Regions from separate parts of the Massilia violaceinigra genome, predicted to be linked through region 1. Evidence: predicted binding sites of a transcription regulator. Region 1 holds the regulator's gene; each other region holds the start of a gene.
The links. The regulator sigma-54, encoded in region 1, starts transcription at its own class of promoters, with help from an activator protein. The targets are predictions, from matches to a motif close to TGGCANGNAANCTGCTTT.
Positions count from the first base shown of each region.

Region 2: the regulator sigma-54 is predicted to act here: its motif matches at 2,225-2,242, upstream of CR152_RS34590 (PEP-CTERM sorting domain-containing protein).
Region 3: the regulator sigma-54 is predicted to act here: its motif matches at 2,360-2,377, upstream of CR152_RS02755 (EDSAP-1 family PEP-CTERM protein).
Region 4: the regulator sigma-54 is predicted to act here: its motif matches at 1,606-1,623, upstream of CR152_RS05795 (ammonium transporter).

Region 1 covers NZ_CP024608.1:1,052,447-1,056,765, reverse strand. Annotated here, with positions in the region: gene hpf (ribosome hibernation-promoting factor, HPF/YfiA family) at 1-62, opposite strand, end outside; gene CR152_RS04860 (hypothetical protein) at 449-1,789, shown strand; gene CR152_RS04855 (RNA polymerase factor sigma-54) at 1,812-3,287, opposite strand; gene lptB (LPS export ABC transporter ATP-binding protein) at 3,290-4,045, opposite strand; gene lptA (lipopolysaccharide transport periplasmic protein LptA) at 4,045-4,319, opposite strand, start outside.
Region 2 covers NZ_CP024608.1:7,434,078-7,438,396, reverse strand. Annotated here, with positions in the region: gene CR152_RS32185 (hypothetical protein) at 309-530, shown strand; gene CR152_RS32180 (hypothetical protein) at 527-1,015, shown strand; partial or broken gene CR152_RS34595 (IS6 family transposase) at 1,059-1,166, opposite strand; gene CR152_RS34590 (PEP-CTERM sorting domain-containing protein) at 1,227-1,991, opposite strand; gene CR152_RS32165 (Rha family transcriptional regulator) at 2,626-3,138, shown strand; gene CR152_RS33725 (hypothetical protein) at 3,158-3,319, shown strand; gene CR152_RS32160 (hypothetical protein) at 3,316-3,642, shown strand; gene CR152_RS33945 (hypothetical protein) at 3,639-3,839, shown strand; gene CR152_RS32150 (HNH endonuclease) at 3,846-4,175, shown strand.
Region 3 covers NZ_CP024608.1:578,270-582,588, reverse strand. Annotated here, with positions in the region: gene CR152_RS02770 (HPr-rel-A system PqqD family peptide chaperone) at 1-225, shown strand, start outside; gene CR152_RS02765 (HprK-related kinase A) at 222-1,136, shown strand; gene CR152_RS02760 (nucleotidyltransferase domain-containing protein) at 1,136-2,266, shown strand; gene CR152_RS02755 (EDSAP-1 family PEP-CTERM protein) at 2,424-3,368, shown strand; gene CR152_RS02750 (FAD-binding oxidoreductase) at 3,490-4,319, shown strand, end outside.
Region 4 covers NZ_CP024608.1:1,274,338-1,278,656, reverse strand. Annotated here, with positions in the region: gene CR152_RS05800 (EAL domain-containing protein) at 1-1,498, shown strand, start outside; gene CR152_RS05795 (ammonium transporter) at 1,671-2,873, shown strand; gene CR152_RS05790 (FadR/GntR family transcriptional regulator) at 2,976-3,674, shown strand; gene CR152_RS05785 (TonB-dependent receptor) at 4,187-4,319, shown strand, end outside.

The DNA of each region.
Region 1 (4,319 bases):
TGTACGTATTCACGGATGGCTGGCGTTACTTCAAGATGATGTCCACTGATTGTGAGATTCATACACACACTCCTAATGATAATGGCACTTCTTGTTACTATCGTTCGTACGCATGGCAGCGCAGAGGAACAGCGTTATGACAGCACGGACGAGGTGATTCTGTACGCCCGCAAAATTGCCAATCGATTAATGGGTTTAATGGTATTCAACTCCTTCATTTTTGTACCCGAGCAACTTTCTCTCGTGTAAACCAAGTGTATCAGTTATTTGGCATAGCACAAGGTAAGCACAAAGACGCCAGGAATCAAGGGGAAATAGCCGGTATATTCTCTGCGGTATATTCTCGTAATACCGGCAGGATCGGAAAGTAGCAGGTGCGTAGACTAATATATATAAGACAACGGTCTTCACCTACAATCGCTTCCCCGCCCCTTTCCCGAATGCCGATATGTTCAAGCGATCCGCCTTTTCCTCCCTGCTGCGCCTGGCCCTGGCCGGCGCCCTGTGCAACGCCGCGCCGGCCTTTGCCTCACTCACTTTCGACCTGAGCGTGGCCACCAAATACGCGGTGGCGTCGCACGGCCACAACCCGCCGCCGGACGAGATCAAGCAGTACAAGGTGGTCCTGGGCGAACACTATCTGTCGGTGAGCAGCGCGAGCGAATCGACGATCTACGACCTGGCGACCCGGCGCCGCTACCAGATCGACCTTGCCAATCGGCGCTATGTCGACTACTCGCTGTTCGACGAAGCCGGCTTTCGCGTCCAGGAACTGAAGAACCGGTCGGTGCTGAACCGGGCGCTGAGCGTAGCCAAGGTCGACGTGCCGGCGTTCGACCCGGTCTTCGACGAACATGAGCTGTCGGTCGCGTCAGCGGCGCGCAAGCTGTCCGAATCGACCGAGGCCGGCGCCACCGTGCTGGCGGTCGACGGCAATCCGCTGGCGCGCATTCCGGCCGGCGGCACCAGCATCGGCGCCGGCGACGCGGCCAAGTTCGAGCGCATGATGCGCTACCGTTTCGGCGGCCATCCGCTGGTGCTGGCGCGCCTGGCCAGCGAAAAGCGCGTGCCGGCCGGCTTCGTGATGCACCACAAGCAGGTCGGCCACAGCCAGACGCGCACTTACACGGTCAGCGCGCTCAGGCAAAGCGCCCCCGCCAGCTACGACCTCAAGCCGTACAAGCCGCGCGCGGCAGCGGCTGACGAACTCGATCAGCTGCTCGACAAGGCGCAGGCGAATGCGGCGCCGCCGACGGCGGCAGCCAGGCAAGCCTTCGAGACCGAGATCGCGCAAGCGTTCGCCGACAAGCGTGCCTTCGACGCCATGCTCGGCATGTCCGAATTGGCGTTTGTCAGCGGCGAACAGATGAAAATGCCGACCTCGGAGCAGAAGGTGCTGCTCAACGCCGATCCGCAAGTGCGCGCGTTCGCGGCGGCGATACGGCCCAAGGGGAAGGCGGAGATGGAGGCGGCGCTCGCCAAGCTGCAGGAACTGCGCAAGCTCACCACACACAAGCAGCACATGCTGGCGCTGTTTGAAGCAAATTGGCGCGCCAAGCTGGGCGACGTACGCGCCGCGCTACCGCTGTACGCCAGCGTGTTGCGCGCCAATCCGGCGCTGGCCGGGGCCTACAAGGATATGGGTGATGCGCTGTTCCTGAGCTACGACATGGCGCGCGCCTGGCGCAGCTGGGACGCTGGCCGGCGCATGGCGCCGGGGCTGGAACAGTTCAAGGCGGTGAACCAGTACGAGCAGGTGCTGCTGCGCGAGCACCCGGAATTTTTCTAGGCGCCGCGCAGTTCCGGGCAGGCTAGAGACACTTGCGCAGGGCGACCGGCGGAATCTTGAGCGCTTCGCGGTACTTGGCGACCGTGCGGCGCGCGATCACCATGCCCTGCTCGCCCAGCATGTCGGCGATCTTGCTGTCCGACAGAGGACTCTTGGGATCTTCGGCGCTGGTCAGCTGCACGATCAGCGCGCGGATCGCCGTCGATGACGCTTCGCCGCCCGCTTCGGTAGCCACGTGGCTGCCGAAAAAATATTTGAGCTCGAACATGCCGTGCGGCGTCATCATGTACTTTTGCGTGGTCACGCGCGAAATCGTACTCTCGTGCAGGCCGAGCGTGTCGGCGATTTCACGCAGCACCAGCGGGCGCATCGCCACCGCGCCGTGCGAGAAGAAATTGCGCTGGCGTTCGACGATGGCTTCGGCCACCCGCAAGATGGTATCGAAGCGCTGGCGCATGTTCTTGATCAGCCACTTCGCTTCCTGCAGCTGCGCGCCCATCTGCCCTTCGCCCTTGCCCTGCTTGAGCAGCGCGGCGTACATGCTGTTCACGCGCAGGCGCGGCATGACATCGTTATTGAGCATCACCGACCAGCCGTTTTTCGCCTTGCGCACGATCACGTCCGGCACCACGTAGTCCGACACGTCCGACGCGAACTCCGCGCCCGGGTGCGGATTGCACTGGCGGATCACGGTCTGCGCCTCGCGCAAGTCTTCATCGTCGCAGTCGAGCGCCTTTTTCAGCTTGTTGAATTCACGCTGCGCGAACCAGGTCAGGTGGTTTTCGACAATCGTCAGCGCCATGCGGCGCGTCACCAGCGCCACGCCCGGCATACGCCGGATCTGCAGCGCCAGGCATTCGGACGCATTGCGCGCGCCCACGCCAATCGGATCGAAACTTTGCAGCAGCGCCAGCGCGGTGCGCAATTCTTCAATTTCGATCTCCAGCTCGGGCGGCATGCGCTCTTGGATTTCTTCCAGCGATTCGGTCAGGTAGCCGTTGTCGTCGATGGCGTCGACGATCAGTTCGACCAGCGCGCGGTCGCGCGCCTCCAGCACGGTCACGCGCATCTGCTCCATCAGGTGCTCGCGCAAGGTGGTGGCCGAGGCTTCGAGCTGCGGGCGCGAATCCTCGTCGTCGGATGTCTTGGCGCGACCGAGGTCGCCCCATTCGCCATCGTTGTCGCTGCTACTGGCCGGGCTGTCCGCGTCGCCGCCTTCGAAGCCTTCCCCTTCGGCCGGCGCCGGCGCATCCTGCGCTCCCGGCTCGGGCGCCGCTTCGGTCGGTGTCGAGGTGCTGCTGATGGCGCCATCGCCCAGCAGGCGCACCGAATGATCGAGCGGGTCGTCGAGCCGTTCGAGCAGCGGGTTGTCGCTTAACAGCTGCTCCAGTTCCTGATGCAGTTCCAGGGTCGACAACTGCAGCAGCCGGATCGACTGCTGCAGCTGGGGCGTGAGGGCGAGGTGCTGGGAGGTGCGTAGTTGAAGGGACTGTTTCATGCCTACATCCGGAAGTGTTCGCCCAGGTAGACCCGGCGCACGGATTCATCGGCGATGATGTCGTCGGGTCGACCGGAGGCGAGCACCGCACCCTGGTTGATGATGTAGGCGCGGTCGCAAATACCAAGCGTTTCGCGCACGTTATGGTCGGTGATCAAAACCCCGATGCCGCGCTGCTTGAGGAAGCGCACGATGCGCTGGATCTCGATGACGGCAATCGGATCGACCCCGGCGAACGGTTCGTCGAGCAGCACGAAGCGCGGGTTGGTCGCCAGCGCGCGCGCGATCTCGACCCGGCGCCGCTCGCCGCCCGACAGCGACATGGCCTGGTTCTCGCGCAGTTTTTCAATCTGCAGGTCGGCCAGCAGCGTGTCCAGGCGTTCGTTGATCTGGGCCTTGGTCAGCGACTTGCCATCGACCTTTTGCAGTTCCAGCACGGCGCGGATGTTTTCTTCCACCGTCAGCTTGCGGAACACCGACGCTTCCTGCGGCAGGTACGACAGGCCGAGCGCGGCGCGGCGGTGGATCGGCAGGCTCGAAATATCGACCCCGCTGATATCGATCGTACCCGCATCCGACGGCACCAGGCCGACGATCATGTAGAACGAGGTGGTCTTGCCAGCGCCGTTGGGGCCGAGCAGGCCGACCACTTCGCCGCAGTCGACCTGCAGCGACACGTCGCGCACGACCAGGCGCTTGCCATAGCTTTTCTGCAGCCCGCGCACGATCAGCGTGCTGCCGCAATTCTTCGGTTCCATCATTGGGTTCCCGCCGGTGGCGTGGTGGCCGGCGCTGGCGCCGGTGCCGGCGTGGCCGGTGCCGCGCGCGGCTTGCGCGGTGCGATGACCATCGTGCCCTGGCCCTGGCCCGGCTTGTTGGTGCCGCTGGCGTCATTGCGCGCCAGGAAAACTTCCTTGCGGCTGTCGTAGGAAATGAATTCGCTCTCGATTTCGTTGGTTGGCTTCTGGCCTTCCAGCTGGCGGATCTTGGCGTGCGAGAAGAGCTTCATCATGTCGTTGCGTTCATCGTATT
Region 2 (4,319 bases), 6.4 Mb from region 1:
ACAGCACGAACAAGGCGCAGAGGGGGCCTTGCCGAGGCCTGAGAGCACAGGCCGAAGCGAACAGAGGTACAGAGTTGGAATGCTTGGCTCGTTCGGCAGGCGCATTCACCAGAGTGCGCCAATCGAAAGAGCGAGGGGGCGGCCTGGGCGAGCCGTAGCGGAACTGACCATCCGTGAATACGTCACTTTCGATACAAGTTTTTGCTGATTTTGCTCGGGGGGCCAGGAACACCTAACCCTCATACCTATCAACTGCGGAGGGGTTCCAACCAACCCCTCTAAATGACAACTATGGCCAAGAGAAAAGCATGACGAAAAACGACCGCCCGGTTCCCGCAAAGATTGAGCAGCGCCTGATGGAGTTACTGAAAATGAAGGAGTTCGATATGCAAGAAGTGACCTGGTGCCGCGCGACTTACTGGGCTCGCCGCGGCGACTGGCACGCCATCCTGGTGGCCTGCCACGACACGGCGCTGGCGCGGATCGCAACCGAAGCCGCGGCTGCCTGCGCGACCGAGGTGCGCCCATGAGCAAGCGCCCGATACTCACTCTGCGCTGGCCTGTCAAGACAGCGCCCGTACCGGACATCGTCTTCGTCGACGTGACCGAAGACAGCTCGCCGCCAGCGCTCAAACCTGTACGCGTTGCCACGCTGCCGCCAGTGGTGCGCAACACTGTGGAGCAAGAGCACTACCAAAACGTGGTGCGCATGCTTGATGGATGGGCCGACTGGATCAGAACAGGCGAGCCGATTGCCGAAGGCGCGCCAAGGCAATGCCTGGGCGCCCCGGATGCACGCATTCACAGCTTTGAGGACATGGAGATCGAGGTCAACAAGCGCCTGGTCCGCGAAGTGCATACGGCCGTCTGGGAGCTGCAGGTAATCGAGCGCGAGGCAGTTATGACCCATTACGGTCTCAAGACACGCGGCGTCTGGCGTGCAGACTTTGCCAAGGTGTTCGATCAGGCAGTCGACAGTTTGTTCAAGATCCTCAAGGACCGCGTGGCCTGTTGATGCTTCAGCAGCAGATCTTTTAGGGTAGCGAGGCGGCCCATTCTGCGCGATGATCTTGCTCGACGATGTTGTTGAGGTATTTGATTTGGCGCACCACGATCGGCACGCCGCGACCGGCGGTTATCGCATGTATCGCCGACATGATTGCGCCGCCGACGTTCGCTGAGCGACAGAACCTCCGGGGGGGCTGTGCCAGCGCAGTGCCGGTTTGCTATCTGGCGCCCTTGCGACGGGTGCAGAAGCCCACTAAGCCCAGGCCGGCCAACAGCATGGCGTAGCTTTCCGGCTCAGGCACTGCCGACACTACCCGTGCCACGGCGTCGGTGCTGAAGCGTATGCTTCCCATGACTTCTTGCTGGTTGGAATGCAAATAGCCGGACATCTTGTACGTTTGCGTGCCAGAGGTGAATTTGCTGTATGACTCCGTGAAATCCATCATTTCGGCGTTGTCCGACCCGTACCTGCTGCTTATGTCTCCTTGCATTCTGACATTCATGACCGCCGAGTCGCCCGGACCCAGAGGAGAGACCTCTCCGGAAATCTCTGCGACGGCGGAAAACATGATTCCTGTATTCGGACTTAAAATGAATGTACTGGAATGGGTCGTACTTGCGGACATCGATCCGTTCAAGAGCATGGCGCCATCAACGTGCGCCAGCGAACGCCAACTGCTTGCATCGGACCGGGTGCTTGCGAAGCCACCACGACTGCTGATTGAGGTTGTGCCCAAGGTGTGGATGGAATCGGCGGCGATGACCTCGTTTTCGAGGGTGTGCAAACTGAAGCTCCTATCCATGAACTCGGTAAAGACAATACTTGGAGTAATGTTGTCGTTCAAGTCGAGATCGATCAGCTGATACCGGTACTGGGAAATTCCGGCGGACATGTCGATCGATTGCGCATGGGCGGAGCTGCTTGCAATGGCGGCGGCGGCAGCCAGGACGCAATACGCTAGTCTAGAAGAAAATTTGGGCATTAGGTGCTTTCATGGTAAGCGGAGCCGGTTATCGACTACCTTGTATTATTGTAAACATATTGTATATGAATGGCTATTTCAAAAACCAAGCACAACACTGAGTTAATTTACAATGCTGGCCGGATCTTGCCGCAATGCACTGAGGTACAAGAAAATATGTACGCATGCGCTCCGATGCCGTTTTTGAATCTCTGCAAATAAATTTCCACAATTCATTGACACTACGGCCCGGCATAGTAGAATAGCTGCCATCGGACTTCTTGCGCCCGGAAATAAAGCCCGCACCGAAAGGTGGCGGGCTTTTTGCATTGGTCTGCGCGTTCCGGTTGACCTCATGCAAATATCGTCTACAATCGCACCTTCAACTGATTCATAGATTAACTAGACGCGGCAAGGTTCCCTGGTGGGAGCCTCCCGCGCACTCGGAAGAAGCGCAAAAGCCCCTGCCTCAGCAATGACGCAGGGGCTTTTGCATTGCGCGCCAGCTTTTCAATATCAACCAACTTTCTACGCCTCGCCCCTAACCGGTCGAGGCATTTTTCGTTCTACGCGCAGATAGGGTTGCAACCCGAAGAGCAGCTCGTCACTGCTTCTGCGCACCCATTTCAACGACGACCACTGACGAAGGAAATGTATGCAAAGCACCCTGAACCTTGCTGGGCTGGTAGCTGTGAGCACCGATGGCGAACTCCGTGCCTCGTCGCTCGTTCTTGCGCGCGGCATCGGGCAGCCACACGCGACAGTAATCAAACTGGCCCGAAAGCACGTGTCCGATTTGGAACAATTGGGCAGGGTCGGATTTGAAATCCAACCCTTTGACACGGAAGGAGGCATACAGCGCCGCGAGATCGCAATGCTCAATGAATCTCAATCCACGCTGCTGATCGCGCTGATGCGCAACAGTAAGAAGGTGGTCGAGTTCAAGATCGCCTTGGTGAAAGAGTTCTACCGCATGCGCGATGCTTTGTCGCGCGGCGAGCGCAACCTGTGGCAGCAGATGCAGGCATTGATCGCCAAAGAGGTGGCATCCGAAGTGCGCGCGTCGTTCGGCTCGCACCTGATGCTGGACCGAAAGCGCGAACTTCCAAGTTTGCGTGATGAGCGCCATTTGCTCGAGACCGCGATTCAACCCTCGCTGCTCAACTGACCTGTCCGGACGGCTCGCCATGACCGACACCACCAAGCCTGACAAGCGCAAGGTGCGCGCTTACATGGACCGGCGCACGCACGCCGAGCACGACGATCCACCACCAAGCCCCGACGACATTCGCCGAGAGCTGGGCTGGGGCCTCATCCCCCACAACGACGAAACGGAAGACCAGCCATGAGAATCTCAGGTGACCCGCAGCACCCGGACTACAACGCCGCCATGCTGCCCGCCGACGTGTACCTGAACGGCGAGCAGCTAGTCGGCTGCATCTTTGCGGACGAGGACGCAGGCGAGGCAATCTGTTACGCCCCTGACAAACGAGGGGGCCCATACCTGGTTGGCGACGAGATCGCTATCGATGTGAAGCGTGGGCATATCCGCATCGAGAAGATGACGGAGCCGGGCCCCGATGGCTTCGATGCCTGGATGCGCGCCCGCACGCAGGCGGCGCACGCCGCATACATGGCACGGCACAGCGCCGGCGGTAAGGCTTACCAATGACCAGCGCGCTTGTCCGGCTGGTAACCGCCGGCATCCTCGTGGCGCTGAGCTACATCGGTGCCGCAATGTATCCGACGCTCGGATGGGCGCTTGGGTGGCCCGCAGGGCTGGCGTATTGCTGGATCGTTCGCCCATGGCTGCGCGAGCCCCTGTTCGAGCGCCGGGCCGTTCAACAGCGCCCTGACGGGAAGAAGTAGCGCTACATGGCCTGGTCCAAGCTATCCCGGCAAGAACGCGGCTACGGCGCAGCATGGGATCGAGTTCGCAAGGTAGTGATGCAGCGGGACGGTGGCCTGTGTCAGGTGTGCCTCAAGGCGGGCCGCTACGGCGTCATCGCGTACGCGGTCGACCATGTGGTGAGCAAGGCCAAGTGCGCGGCGCTGTGCTGGTCTGACGCACGCACAGATGACCCCAGCAACCTCCAGGCGATCTGTGCACCGTGCCACGAGATCAAGACTGAGGTGGAACAAGGCAAGGCCAAGCGGCCGAAGGTTGTCATCGGGTTGGACGGCTGGCCAGTCTCTCCGCAGTAGGGGCGGGCAAGGGAAGCAGGAAAAATTCGTGCACGTGAAATGTTTCCCCCATGCATGTCACCAGCCGGGAAGTTTTCAGGCAATAACATTTCAAATCAACAACATACCGGGGTGGGTCGAAAGTGCACAAGGTTGCTTCTTACA
Region 3 (4,319 bases), 470 kb from region 1:
CGGTACCACAGCTGGGACCAGGAAGCGGTCCTGTTTAACGACCTCAGCGGCGACACCCACCTGCTCGACGCCGACGCGCTGGCAGTGCTGCTGGCCGTGAAGGGCGGTGCGGCCGACCTGGGCGCCCTGCGCCTGGCCCTCGATGCCGGAGATGAGGCCGAACCCGAGCTCCTGGCATTGCTCGAGCAGCTGGCGGGCATTTCCCTGATCGCCGCGCATCCATGACGACCCTGAGCGCGCTCAGCCGCGCCGAACTGGGCCGCCGCCTGCGCGACGGCAGCATCGACCTGCAGACCGGCGCCTTCGTGACCCGCGTGCACAGCCCGTTTGCCAGCGTGGCCGATGGCTTGCACCTGCTGTACGGCGACTATCCCCTGCTGGAAAACAATGGCTTTGCCGATTTCCACGTCGACGTCGCGCCGCCGCCAACGCTGCGGCGCTGGTACAAGCCGCTGGCGCGCTTCGTCTACGACGGCATGGTGCCCTTCCTGCCGCTGCCGGCCGCGCAAGCGTTTCCCATGTTCGAGTGGGGCATGAACTGGTGCGTGTCGAGCCGCGCCCATGGCTACCTGATCTTGCACGCGGCCGTGGTCGAAAAGCATGGACGCGCCGCCATCCTGCCGGCCCCGCCCGGCTCGGGCAAGAGCACCCTGTGCGCCGCCCTGGTCAGCCGCGGCTGGCGCCTGCTGTCGGACGAACTGGCGCTGGTGCGGCCCGAAGATGGCTTGCTGGCACCGCTGCCGCGCCCGATCAGCCTGAAAAACGCCTCGATCGAGGTGATGCGGCGCTACCAGCCGGACGCCGTCATCAGCCGCCCCGTGCCCGACACCACCAAGGGCACGGTGGCGCACCTGAAGGCGCCGGCCGACAGCATCGCGCGCGCCGCCGAACTGGCGCGCCCGGGCTGGATCGTGTTTCCGAAATATGCGGCGGGCGCGGCCACCACGCTGCTGGACGTACCAAACGCGCGTTCCTTCATGCGCGTGGCCGAAAACGGCTTTAACTACAGCGTGCTGGGTGCGCGCGGCTTCGCCACCCTGGGCGCCCTGGTGGAGCAGTCGCGCTGCATCGATTTCACCTACAGTGCGCTGGACGAGGCGGTGGCCGTGTTCGAGCAGCTCGCGGGCACGCCGTGATGCCATCCGAACGGCCACCCAGCGAAGTTCCCCGGAGCGCCGTCCCGCTGCTGCTGCAACTGCTGCGCCAGCCCGCGCGCGGCGCCGCCCTGACGCTGGCCGAATGGGATTTGCTGCTGCGCCAGGCCGCCAGCGCGCGCCTGGAAGCGAGCCTGCACGGCTTGCTGGACGAGCACGGCGTGGCCGGCGCGATTCCCGCCCAGGCCAGGCGCCACCTCGACTGGGCCGGGGTGCATGCCGAACGCCACGCGAACGCGGTGCGCTTCGAAGTGGCGCAGATCGGCGCGGCGCTGGCCGCCACCGGCGTGCCGCTGATCCTGCTCAAGGGTGGCGCCTACGCCATGGCGCGCCTGCCGGCGGCGCGCGGACGACTGTTTTCCGACATCGACATCCTGGTGCCGAAGGACCAGCTGGCCCAGGTGGAAGCGGCGCTGATGCTGCACGGCTGGACCACGGTGGCGCAGGACGCCTACGACCAGCGCTATTACCGCACCTGGATGCACGAATTGCCGCCGATGAAGCATGCGCGGCGCGCCAGCGTAATCGATGTGCACCACGCGATCCTGCCGGAAACGGCGCGCCTGCGGCCCGACCCGGCCAGGCTGCGCGCCGCCGCCGTGGCCCTGGCGCCGCAAGGAAAAGCCGCCCCCGGCCAGGCGCACGTGCATGTACTGGCCCCGGCCGACATGGTGCTGCACAGCGCCGTGCACCTGTTCTACGACGGCGAATTCGACCACGGCCTGCGCGACCTGCTCGACCTGCACCGCCTGCTGACCAGCCTGGGCGCCACGCCCGGCTTCTGGGAAGCGCTGCCGGCGCGCGCCGCCGAACTGGAACTGGGCCGCCCGCTGTTCTATGCCCTGCGCTACTGCGCGCGCATGCTGCACACGCCGGTCCCGGCATCGGCCCTGGCCGCCGCGCGGCCGGCGGGACCGGGCGCGCCGCTGCTGGCCCTGATGGACAGCCTGTTCCTGCGCGCCCTGCTGCCGAACCACCCCAGCTGCGCCGACCGCTGGAGCGCCGGCGCGCGCTTTTTGCTGTATATCCGCGGAAACTGGCTGCGCATGCCGCCGATATTATTAACAAGACATCTGTTTCACAAAGCTTTTATTTCTCCTAGTAAAGATTAATGCGAACGCGACATGTCGGTTTTCCTTACACCCCCTCATGCTTTACCCATAAATTACTAGCTAACTCTTTGATTTAAAACAAACGTTTACTTCTGGCACGAGTCCTGCTTACATAGAGGCACGTAGGATCAACAAACATAATCCGGGAGAACCACATATGAAACTGACAAAATACCTCGCTGCAGCCGCCGTCTCCGCAGCGTTCGTCGCCGCCCCAGCATCGGCAGCGACCATGGGTATGGCCGACTTGGCCATCACCGGCCTGATCATCCTGAACGCGAACAACGCGCCAGTGACCAACGGCATCGTGATCCAGAACGAAAACCGCACCGGCACCGCAAACTCGAACTTCAACAATGCGCAAGGTACCGGCGCCGGCTTGGGCAACATTTTCAGCACCACCATCGGTGGCACGGTCGACGTCAAGAACCGTTGCGCGGGTCCTTCCTGCGCTGCTATGCCAGCAGGTAACTACCCGGGCGGCATGGAAAACAACTTCACGGCCCACATTCCTGCACCGAACGGCAACTACGCCATGGGTGACATGTACATCGCCGGCACCGCGCTGGGCGTGACGGGCGCCAACGGCCTGACCCGTGCCGATTCGTCCGTGATGTCGCCAGGTAACGCCGGCAGCGCGAACGCGACCATCGCCAACTCGGCGACCGCGGTGACCACCTTCACGGCCGGCAATACACTGCAAGCGAAATTCGCGCTCGGCTACAACGCCTATCTGGCCGCGTTCGTCAATGCGATCAATGGCGTGAGCGGTTCCTCGCTGGGCACGATCAGCTGGACGCTGTCGCTGCAGGAAGTGATCGGCAATGTATCGACCACGATCATGAATTGGAGCCCGGCCGAGATCAACGACGGCGTGACCTCGAGCGACATTTCGCAAAACTCGATCAAGGAAAGCTCGGGCACGATCCTGTCGAATCTGGTGACCCTGACCGGCGGCCGTACCTACAAGCTGACCATCAACCAGGCATCGAACTCGATCGCTTCGGAAGTGCGTGCCGTGCCTGAACCAGGCAGCATGGTCCTGATCGGCCTGGGCCTGCTGGCCCTGGGCGCCGCTTCGCGCCGCAAGGCTGCCAAGTAAGACCGATGCGCGCGCCGGGCTGGCCAGGCCGGTGCGCGCAGTGTGTCGATGAACGACCCGGGCGCCTCGAGCGCCCGGGTCGTTTGCCTTTGCGCGCTCGCTTTTAAGCGATAATAGAACCATGGCCTACACCCAGAGCGACCACCCGAGCAATAACATCACCGGCCGCGCGACCGATGTGCGCGGCCAGGTGCGCCCGGCCTGCGTGCGCGACGTGATCAAGCTGGTGCGGGCGGCGCGCGAGAACGGCACGCCCCTGTATCCGTTCTCGACGGGCCTCAATTTCGGTTACGGCGGCAAGTCGCCGACCATGGCCGGCAGCCTGCTGGTCGACCTCGGCGCGCTCAACTCGATCCGGATGACGGTCGACAAGCGCAACGGCCGGGTGCTGCCGGTGGCCGTGATCGGTCCGGGCGTCACGCAGGGCGCGCTGTACGACTTCCTCGAAGAACACCATCCGAACCTGACCTTCAACGTCACCGGTTCGGCGCGCGCCACCAGCATCATCGGCAATGCGCTCGACCGCGGGGTCGGCTATTTCGGGCCGCGCAAGGAAGACCTGTTCGGACTGGCCGTGGTATGCGGCAACGGCAAGCTGCTGCGCACCGGGTTCCGGCGCCTGAAGCGCTCGCCGCTGGGCACCAGCAATCCTTACGGGCTGGGGCCGATACTCGACGGGCTTTTCTTCCAGAGTAATTTCGGCATCGTCGTCAGCGCCTGCTTTCGCCTCGTGCCCAAGCGTCCCAGGCAGGTGGCGCTGTCGCTGTCGCTGCGGCGCGAAGAGGATTTGCCGGCCTTTATCGACGAACTGGCCAATTGCAAGCGCGAAGGCTTGATCGAATCGGTCACCCACATCGCCAACCGCGCGCGCACCCACGCCACCCTGGCGTACGGGGTGACCCGCTATCTCGAAGAGGAATGCGCGTACACGCCCGAGCGCGCCTTTGGCGA
Region 4 (4,319 bases), 220 kb from region 1:
GCGCCTGGAAAAGGCGGGCCATGCGCAGGGCAAGGTGTGGGCGCGCCACAAGAACGGCGACGAGTGCGCCGAATGGCTGCGCGTCGATACCATTTACGACGAGCGCGGCCAGGTCAAGTTCCGCGTGAATATGTTTTCCGGCATCACCGACCAGAAACTGGCGGAAGACACCATCTGGCGCCAAGCCAATTTCGACTTCCTCACCGGCTTGCCCAACCGCAGCATGTTCCATGACCGACTCGAACACGAGCTGCGCAAATCGCGCCGCTCCGGCCTGCCGCTGGCGCTGATGTTCATCGATATCGACCACTTCAAGGAAGTCAACGATACCCTCGGCCACGATACCGGCGACAAGCTGCTGCGCGAAGTGGCCGCGCGCCTGTCGGCCTGCATCCGCCAGGCCGACACCGTGGCGCGCCTGGGTGGCGACGAATTCACCGTCATCCTCGGCGAGCTCGACGATCTCGACAGCGTCGAGCGGATCGCCCACGCGATGCTGGCCGCGCTGGCCGAACCGTTCGCCATCAAGGCCGAAACGCTGTACCTGTCCGGCAGCATCGGCATCACCCTGTTCCCGCACGACGCCACCGACGTCGACACCCTGCTCAAGAACGCCGACCAGGCCATGTATGCCGCCAAGAACCGCGGACGCAACCAGTTCGGCTATTTCATGCAATCGATGCAGCGCGCCGCGCAGAAAAAGATGCGCACCCTCAACGACCTGCGCGTCGCGCTCGCGCTCGACCAGCTGCGCGTGCTGTACCAGCCCATCGTCGAGCTGGCCAGCGGGCGCATCCGCAAGGCCGAAGCCCTGCTGCGCTGGGAGCATCCGCAGCGCGGCCCGGTCAGCCCGGCCGAATTCATCCCGCTGGCCGAGGAATCGGGCTTGATCATCAGCATCGGCGACTGGGTGTTCCAGCAAGCGTTCCACCAGGCCATGCGCTGGCGCGGCAGCATCGACCCCGACTTCCAGATCAGCGTGAACATGTCGCCGGCCCAGTTCCGGCGCCACTCGCCCGGTGCCGGCCACGCCTGCCATCCGCCGCACGTGCGCGCCCATCCGGTGCTGGGGCGCTACGTCGGCACCGAAATCGTGGTCGAAATCACCGAAGGCATGCTCATGGAATCGACCCACAACATTCGCGAACAGCTGCTCTCGTTTCGCGAAAGCGGCATCCAGATGTCGATCGACGACTTCGGCACCGGCTATTCCTCGCTGTCCTACCTGAAGAAATTCCACATCGATTACCTCAAGATCGACCAGTCCTTCGTCCTCAAGATGGTGGCCGGCTCGGACGACCTGGCCTTGTGCGAAGCCATCGTCGTCATGGGCCACAAGCTCGGCATCAAGGTCATTGCCGAAGGCGTCGAAACGCAGGAACAACGCGACCTGCTGACCGCCGCCGGCTGCGATTTCGGCCAGGGCTATCTGTTTTCGCGGCCGCTGACCGCGCCCCAGTTCGATCTTTTGCTGCGCGGCCACAATTACTGCGCCTGAACGTTGCACCAAAACGGATGCGCCGCCGTGGTGCGCGCGCACCGGCGCCAGTCGCCGGAAGCGCGCATTTCCCCATCAAATCAAGCGCTTGCGTTACCGCACCAAAATGGAACGATTATTGCTTTCTTTAAGGGCAGCAGCACTTTCATGCACCTTTATCGGGAATCGTCCAATGAACGGAACCAACCACGCCGCCGACGCACTTTTCATCTTGCTCGGCGCCATCATGATCCTGGCGATGCACGCCGGCTTTGCCTTCCTGGAACTGGGGACGGTCAGGAAAAAGAACCAGGTCAACGCCCTGGTCAAGATCCTGGCCGACTTCGCCGTCTCCACGATTGCCTATTTCTTCATCGGCTACGGCATTTCCTACGGCGTCGACTTCTTCGCCAGCGCCGACGTGCTCGCAGCGCGCAACGGCTACGAGCTGGTCAAATTCTTCTTTCTGCTGACCTTCGCCGCCGCCATTCCCGCCATCATTTCGGGCGGCATCGCCGAACGCGCCAAGTTTTATCCCCAGCTGATCGCCACCGCCTTGCTGGTCGGCTTCATCTACCCCCTGTTCGAAGGCATAGCCTGGAACCAGCGCTTCGGCATCCAGGCCTGGCTCAAGATGGCCTTCGGCGCCGAGTTCCACGACTTCGCCGGTTCGGTCGTGGTGCACGCCGTGGGCGGCTGGATCGCCCTGCCCGCCGTGCTGCTGCTCGGTGCCCGGCGCGGACGTTACGGACGCAACGGCGCCATTTCCGCCCACCCGCCTTCCTCGATTCCCTTCCTGGCGCTCGGCGCCTGGATTCTGGCGGTGGGCTGGTTCGGCTTTAACGTCATGAGCGCGCAAACGCTCGACAAGATGAACGGTCTGGTCGCCGTCAACTCGCTCATGGCCATGGTCGGCGGCACCCTGGCCGCGCTGGTGCTCGGCAAAAACGATCCCGGCTTCACCTACAACGGCCCGCTGGCCGGACTGGTGGCTGTCTGCGCCGGCTCGGACCTGATGCATCCGCTCGGCGCGCTGGCCACCGGCGCCATCGCCGGGGCGATTTTCGTGGCCATGTTCACCCTCACCCAGAACCGCTGGAAGATCGACGACGTGCTCGGCGTGTGGCCGCTGCACGGCCTGTGCGGCACCTGGGGCGGCATCGCCGCCGGCATCTTCGGGCTCACGAGCCTGGGCGGCATCGGCGGCGTGTCATTCGCGTCGCAACTGGTGGGCACCGTGCTGGGCGTGGCCATCGCGCTGGCCGGCGGCTACCTGGTGTATGGCGTGCTGAAAAAAGCCATGGGCTTGCGCCTCGACCCCGAGCAGGAATTCCAGGGCGCCGATTTGTCGATCCACCACATCTCATCGACCCCGGAGCGCGAATCGAGCTGGTAGCGCGCACGTGGGGGAGAGCCTTGCAACATTAGCCATAGCAAACTAAAATCAGGCGAGCATGCGAACACCCTCCCTCACGCCTTACCCCGGACCCAGCAATCAATGAAGAAACCCTCTGCGCCGCAAGAATCGAACTCGGCTGAGCCGCGCCTGTACCGTGTGGTGGCCACCCGGATTCAAGAACTCATTCGCGACGAGAGTATCAAGGCCGGCGAGCGCCTGCCGGCCGAGCGCGACCTGGCCGCCAAGCTGAGCGTGAGCCGGGCGTCGCTGCGCGAAGCGCTGATCGTGCTCGAACTGAGCGGCATCGTGGAAGTGCGCGGCGGCTCCGGCGTGTACGTGAGCGAGCAGGCCACCGCGCAGGCCGACGTGCCCGAAGTGGGGCCGGGTCCGTTCGAGGTGCTGGCCGCGCGCCGCATGATCGAGTCCGAAGTGGCGGCGCTGGCGGCCAAGATGGCCACCGATTCGGCCATCGACGCGATCCTGACGGCGGTGCTGGAGATGGAGCACCACCATGAAGACCGGGCCAGCAACGAGCAGGCCGACCGCAATTTCCATTTGGCGATTGCGCGCGCCACGGGAAACACGGCGCTGGTGGGCGTGGTCGATTACTTGTGGAACCAGCGCGGCAGTTTGTGGCACAAGCTCAAGGAGCATTTCCAGACCGAGGATTTGCGCGTGACCACCTTGACCGATCACCGCAAGATTCTGGAAGCGATCGCTTCGCATGATGTGGCTGGCGCCCGCCAAGCCATGCGCGCGCACCTGGAACGGGTGACGCGCACGTTCTCGCGCGGGTAAACCGCCTGGGCGTTGTTTTCCACTCGTACTCCGAGGGTACCACCACCTTTTCTTTCCGCCCCCACCTCGTCGTTCCCGCGCAGGTGGGAACCCAAGTTCGTCGAGCCGTCGGTAGCTTCGGTAGGAACTTGGGGGGAACGCATGCGTTCCCGCCTCTCCAGGAACTGGTCTCTGGACTCGATGGCGTTTAGGTTCAGCGTTTTTCTGACCACAAACTTCAGAACCGTCATTCCCGCGCAGGCGGGAATCCAATTTTGTTCCGTAGCCGTCGGCTCAGCGCCGGACTTGGATTCCCGCCTGCGCGGGAATGACGAAGCTTACGTTAGCGGCATTAGTCTTTGGACTTGCCTCGTTCCAAGGGATTGGAGAAGTTTCTTAGAAACTGGAGGCTGCGCGGGAACGACGGGATAGTGGCCGGAAGGACGGGTTATTGGCAAGTCCACCTTGATTAATTGGTCAGGCCAAACTAGAATTGGTCTAACCATAAAAACAATCCAATCAGGAGACTCGCCGTGCCAACATCATCCCGGTTCCCGCAACCCAAGCTGCTGCTTTCCTCCATCGCCATCGCGGTCCTGACCCTGATGAACCAGGCTGCCGCCCAGCAGGCCGACGCCGCCATGGCCCGCGTCGAAGTCACCGGCT